2 regions of the Secundilactobacillus muriivasis genome follow, and region 1 is predicted to be linked to the other one. Evidence: predicted binding sites of a transcription regulator. Region 1 holds the regulator's gene; the other holds the start of a gene.
What was found. Region 1 encodes HrcA, which represses chaperone genes, less so after heat shock. Its sites were predicted from a motif close to TTAGCACTCNNNNNNNNNGAGTGCTAA; they were not measured.
Positions count from the first base shown of each region.

Region 2: the regulator HrcA is predicted to act here: its motif matches at 1,881-1,907, upstream of ACYVR3_RS00490 (ATP-dependent Clp protease ATP-binding subunit).

Region 1 covers NZ_BAABMI010000035.1:51,396-54,815, reverse strand. Annotated here, with positions in the region: gene ribF (riboflavin biosynthesis protein RibF) at 1-707, shown strand, start outside; gene hrcA (heat-inducible transcriptional repressor HrcA) at 814-1,857, shown strand; gene grpE (nucleotide exchange factor GrpE) at 1,874-2,509, shown strand; gene dnaK (molecular chaperone DnaK) at 2,556-3,420, shown strand, end outside.
Region 2 covers NZ_BAABMI010000003.1:76,408-79,827, reverse strand. Annotated here, with positions in the region: gene ptsP (phosphoenolpyruvate--protein phosphotransferase) at 1-262, opposite strand, end outside; gene ACYVR3_RS00505 (phosphocarrier protein HPr) at 262-528, opposite strand; gene ACYVR3_RS00500 (hypothetical protein) at 700-891, opposite strand; gene ACYVR3_RS00495 (class I SAM-dependent methyltransferase) at 970-1,719, opposite strand; gene ACYVR3_RS00490 (ATP-dependent Clp protease ATP-binding subunit) at 2,039-3,420, shown strand, end outside.

The sequences.
Region 1 (3,420 bases):
AACAGTTAGGCGTTGAAATCGTCTATCAGGTCAGCTTTACTAGCCAGTTTGCGGCTTTAAAACCACAGGAATTCGTTGACCAGTATTTGGTTAAATTCCACCCAGAAGTTGTTGTGGCTGGGTTCGACCACACTTATGGGCCGAAGGATGTTGCCACGATGGACCGGTTAGCAGAATTTGCTCAGGGCCGGTTTGAAATCGAAACCGTGGGTAAGGCTGAGGATCAGGATAAAAAGATCAGTTCAACTCGCATTCGTCGGAATTTGGACGACGGTGACATTCAAACGGTTAATGAGTTATTGGGGTACCGGTACCGGACTAGTGGCACCGTGATGCATGGTGAGGCCCGTGGGCGGACATTAGGGTTCCCAACGGCCAATGTGAGTCAGGAACCGCATTATTGGTTGCCAGGTATCGGCGTGTACGTTACCCGGCTAAAAATTGGTGATAAGTGGCATTTGGCGATGACCTCGGTTGGCCACAACGTAACGTTTGGTGAAGGCCGTCCCGTGACGGTGGAGGCTAATCTGCTTAATTTTCATGAAGCCATTTATGGTGAAGTCGTGGATGTTGAGTGGTTGTATAAGCTACGTGGCGAAGTTAAATTTGAATCAGTTGAGGACTTAATTGCGCAACTTAAGCAGGATGCGATGGCAACACAACGGTATTTTGACGCCCATAAAAACGACAAATTAGCACTCGATTAATTTAATTGCTAAAAATTGCGGCGGAATACTTGACTTAAAAAACCGACTTTGATACATTATATATGTGTCTTAGCACTTGGATAACATGAGTGCTAAAAAAGAGGTGATGATCACGTTAACGGATAGACAGAAGATGATTTTAAAGGCGATTGTCCGCGACTACACGAGTAGCGGGGTACCGGTAGGGTCTAAGGCCCTAGCTAGTCAACTCCCAATGCGCGTGAGTTCGGCGACCGTCCGGAATGAAATGGCGGCATTGGAAGAACTCGGTTTGATTACCAAGACGCACTCTTCTTCTGGTCGGATCCCTTCAGTGAAGGGGTATCGTTACTATGTCGATCATTTAGTTCAACCAGATCCAATCAAGTCTAACGATATTGATTTAATCAAGTCATCGTTAGACGGCCAGTTCCTCAAAATTGATGAGATCATTGAAACATCGGCTAAGATTTTGTCCAACCTGACTTCCTATACAGCCTTTACGTTGAAACCAGAACTAAAGGAGAGCCGCTTAAGCGGATTTCGGTTAGTGCCGCTGGGACAACGCCAAGTGATGGCAGTGCTGGTGACGGATAACGGCGACGTTGAGTCACAGACGTTCAACATTACGCCGGATGTTACCGGAGAGCAGTTGGAGTCGGTGGTTCGGCTCATTAATGATCAACTGGTGGGCAAGCCACTGAACGAAGTGCTACAGGATCTTCAAACGAAGATTCCGTTGCAGGTCGTTCAGTATCTTCAAAGTCCAGATGGCTTCTTGAAGATTTTTGGCAACGTCCTTACCAAAGCCGCGCAGGAGCGTTTCTACGTTGGCGGACGGTTGAATCTATTGAACTTTTCGGATAGTAGCGACGTTGATGAACTCAAATCGCTGTATACGTTGATGGATCGAACGGATGACATGGCCAGTGTGCTGGGTCAGCCGTCGGATCACATTCAAGTGAAGATCGGCAATGAGATCACAAACGACATCTTGAAGGATTACAGTTTAATTACTGCAACCTACGAGGTTGGCCCGCATGGTAAGGGTGTTATCGCCCTGCTTGGACCGACCCGGATGCCGTACTCACGAATGATCGGGTTAGTAGGGGCCTTTCGACAGGAACTTGCGAAGCGGTTAATTGATTATTATCGATATTTTGATCAGTAGTAAAGGGGTGTTATGTGTGGCTCAAGACGAAGCAAACAAACAGTCGAAAGAAGCAGCAAAGGCCAGTGATTCAGCCGCAACTGAAGCTGAATCAACTGCAAAAGCTGATGCAACTCAAGCGGATCCTTCAGCACAAGCAACGGCGTCAGATTCGACGACCGATGCCACTAAACCGGCTGATGATGCGCTTCAAGCAGCGTTAACTCAAGTAGCTGATTTGAAGCAACAGTTAGACAAAACTTCAGATCAGTACTTGCGAGCAGAAGCTGAGATCAAGAACATCCAGGCGCGTAACAAGAAGGATCAAGCGGCGTTATCAAAGTATGATGGGCAACAATTAGCTCATGATATTTTGCCAGTCCTTGATAACCTTGAACGCGCAATGGCAATCTCCGTTGAAGGTGAACAGGGCGAATCCCTCAAGAAGGGGATCGAGATGGTGCAACAGCATTTGACCGAAGCCCTCACCCGCAACGGTGTCAGTGAGATCAAGGCTGAAGGCGAGAAGTTCGATCCGAACTTCCACCAAGCTGTTCAAACTGTTCCGGCCGAAAACGATGACCAACAAGACCACGTTGCACAGGTCTTGCAAAAGGGTTATCAGTTTAAGGATCGGGTATTGCGGCCAGCAATGGTCGTTGTTGCCCAGTAGCAACCAATCAAAAAAGCATAAATTCTAAGAAGAAGGTAAATCATACATGGCAAGTAATAAGATTATCGGTATTGACTTAGGGACGACGAACTCTGCAGTAGCTGTTCTTGAAGGTAGCGAACCTAAAATCATTCCAAACCCAGAAGGTGGTCGGACAACGCCATCAGTTGTTGCATTTAAAGATGGCAAACCATCAGTTGGTGAAGTTGCTAAGCGTCAAGCAATCACGAACCCGAACACGGTTTCTTCAATTAAGAGTCACATGGGCGAAGCCGGTTACAAGGTTAACATTGAAGGCAAGGATTACACGCCACAACAAATCTCAGCAATGATCTTACAGTACATCAAAGGTTTCGCTGAAGATTACATTGGCGACGAAGTCACCCAAGCGGTTATCACCGTGCCAGCTTACTTTGATGACGCTCAACGTCAAGCGACTAAGGATGCCGGTAAGATTGCTGGTTTGGACGTTAAGCGGATCATCAACGAACCAACTGCTTCATCATTAGCATACGGCTTGGACAAGCAAGATTCTGACGAAAAGATCTTGGTTTATGACCTTGGTGGTGGGACCTTTGACGTTTCCGTTCTTGACTTAGGCGACGGCGTCTTCGAAGTGCTCTCAACCAACGGTGATACGCACCTTGGTGGGGATGACTTTGATAAGACCATCATGAACTGGTTGATCGATCAATTTAAGTCAGCTAACGGCATCGACTTGTCAAAGGACAAGATGGCGATGCAACGGTTGAAGGAAGCTGCTGAAAAGGCCAAGAAGGACTTGTCAGGGGTTACCGAAGCCCAAATCAGCTTGCCATTTATCTCTGCTGGTGAAGCCGGCCCATTGCATTTGGAAGAAACGTTAACGCGTGCCAAATTCAACGAATTGACTTCTGACTTAGTTGAACGTA
Region 2 (3,420 bases), on a different contig from region 1:
TCAACTCAGGATCAGACAAAATTTCAAGATGAGCATCAAACACAGCTGCTTCATCAGCCCCCATTGTTTGAATCGCCCGTTGTTTAATCCGGGCAACATCAGCCTTAGCCGCAACAATGGCACTTGATAACCGAGTAATCTGAGCGTTAACGTCCGTAATGGGCGCATTAGAATAGGAAAGGTCAGGTTCAACTAGTCGATATGACTCGGCAATCGCAATGCCATCACTGGCCGCAATTCCCTTCAGTACCTGACGGGCCATTATTCAGAGAGGCCTTCTTCTTTCATCGTCTTAGCGACTTCTTCCATAGCTTCCTTTTCGTCATCGCCATCGGCAGCAATCGTGACGTTGGTGTTTTGGCCAACGCCTAATGACATAACGCCCATGATTGACTTCAAGTTAACTGACTTGCCATCATATTCTAAAGTGATGTCAGCGTTATACTTACTAGCAGCTTGAACTAATAAAGTTGCTGGACGTGCGTGAATCCCTGTTTCTGCGGTGATTTTGAAGTTACGTTTTTCCATAAATATCGATCTCCTTCGACGAACTATAGTCTTTATAGGCCTCAATCGCTAGATTTCATGAAAATTGTTTTCACGAGATTCAACGAAAGTTACCTTTATCCTAAGAATATCAATTAATGCACTAAAATACAAGCGAATGTAAGCATTTATCAACCGCTTACATCACTAAATTTATTGTGTTTGGTCGTGATCATAATGATAAATCACGGTCCCGTTTTTTTCAGCCTTACCAATGATGCGTTTTCGGAATTCAAAAGCCATGTAGGCGGTTTGAAACGTCATAAAATCAGTCGGCTCAACGGTGAACGTTTCGATTTCACCATTTTTAAGTTGCATCATTAGTGCTGTATAATCAGTTGCCACTCGTCATCTCCCCCTTTCATCATTAGTCTGCTGTTCTAGTTTAACAAAAAGTTGCCCGTTCACCCAACTTTTATCCCGTTATCGGTGAGCGACACACCTTAGTCGCCGGTAATCAGCGACCCACTGCTGGCCATCCCAGAGTGTTGGTCGAACGTAATCCGCCATCGCCGTTAAAATTTCAGTTTGTTGCTGGTTATTATAGCGTGCCAAATCACTGGCAAAGAATTGCCGGGCCCAGTTGGCTAATCCGGCTTCGCCACCCTTCAATGGCGTTGGTCGATCATAGGTTTCAACCTGTTCGATCGTCATTCCAGCATGCTCAACCTCATTGCCGAACGCCTCAGCAGTTGCAAAATTAAACCTTGACTGATACCGACCACCAACGCGTTGTAGCGCCGCATCAAAGCCACGTTCAATGGTGGCAATATTGCCAGCAGCGCCAAACTCACAAACGAGTACGCCATTTGGTTTTAGCGCCCGCGCGATTTGATTCATGAGCAACTGATGGTTGGGGATCCAGTGAAAGACGGCATTTGAAAATACCACGTCCCATTCGTTTTGGTAGGCCATCTTGAGCGCGTTTTGGACCTGATACTCAGCCTTGGGGTGCGTCCGTTTCGCTTCGGCAATCATACTTGCTGAGCTGTCGATTCCCAGTACCCGATGACCTAATTGGGTTAACTGTGCCGTTAGTCCGCCAGTCCCGCAGCCAAGGTCTAAAATCGCTTGGTTCGGTTGTTGCGGAATAAACGTCAACAACCCCTTACCGTAAGCGGCCACAAAATCGTGTTGCTGGTCATATAGTTGTGCATTCCACTTCAATAACATCATCTCATTTTCTATGTAGTGACTTCAAAAAGAAGTGCATCAATTGTACCGCCATCGTAAGTGAAAGAGTAGCCCATGACTTCGTATTTTAACAATCAATCTTGTGAATTGAATCAAAATCCTTGCACTGAAACGCTGATTGCGATACAACATTACTTGAATTAGCACTCGCACAAGTGTCGTGCTAATTTTATCTTGAAAACGTGAGCAAACCGCTTGCGTTCCGACTTGAATATTGTATAATATGGTCAATGGTCAAGATTGGTCAAACAATTAACACCAATTGACCTGACGACTTTAATGAGAAAGGAGTCAAAATATGCTCTGTCAGAACTGTCATCAACGCGAAGCGACAATTCATCTCTACCTAAACGTTAATGGAGAGCGACAGCAAGTTGATTTATGTCAAAATTGCTATCAATTGCTGAAAAATCAGCAATCTAACAACCCTAATTCTGGAAACGGAGGTGCACGTATGGCACAAGACCCATTTGGTTTTAACAGCCTTGATGATATTTTCAGATCCATCCAAAATGGTAATCTGAACAATGGTCAACAGGGCTATCAACAACAAGTTCCCCCTACTCAGCCTAATGGCCCAAGGGGCGGTAACAACAATGGCCAAGGTAACAAGGGCGGCGGACTCCTCGGTCAATATGGCCTCGATCTCACTGAACTTGCAAGCCAAGGTAAAATCGACCCCGTGATCGGTCGTGATAAGGAAATCGCTCGGGTCATCGAAATCTTGAACCGACGCACGAAGAACAATCCCGTCTTAATCGGTGAAGCTGGGGTCGGTAAAACGGCCGTTGTCGAAGGCTTAGCCCAAAAGATCGTTTCGGGTGACGTTCCTCAAAAACTGATCAATAAAAAGATTATCCGCTTTGACGTCGTTTCTCTGGTTCAAGGAACTGGGATTCGTGGTCAATTTGAACAACGGATGCAACAGTTAATGGAAGAGGTTCAAAAGAACCCAAACATTATCCTGTTCATTGACGAAATTCACGAAATCGTGGGTGCTGGTAATGCCGAAGGTGGCATGGATGCTGGTAACGTTTTGAAACCAGCTCTTGCTCGTGGTGAATTCCAACTCGTTGGGGCAACAACTTTAAATGAATACCGTGATATTGAAAAGGATCAAGCCCTCGCCCGTCGTCTTCAACCCGTAACGGTTAACGAACCTTCCTCTGAAGAAGCCATTCAAATTTTGAAGGGCATTCAAAAGAAGTACGAAGACTACCACCACGTTCAATATACTGATGACGCCATTGAAGCAGCGGTCAAATTATCTGATCGTTACATTCAAGACCGATTCTTACCTGACAAGGCTATCGACCTTTTGGACGAAGCTGGCTCAAAGAAGAATTTGACGATCAACGTTGTCGATCCTAAAACCATCGATGATAAGATCAAAGCTGCTGAAGATCAAAAGCAAGCTGCCTTAAAGCAGGAAGACTACGAAAAAGCCGCCTACTACCGTGATCAAGTGACGAAACTTGAAAACGCGAAGAGTTCCCAAACGGCATCGTCTTCTGACGAACAACCAAAGGTCACCGAAGCGGATATGCAACAAATCGTGGAAGAAAAAACTGGTATCCCAGTTGGCGAACTTCAAAACAAAGAACAAGAACAGCTCCGCGACCTTGGTGGGCAATTGAAGTCCCACGTCATTGGTCAAGACGAAGCGGTTGATAAAGTTTC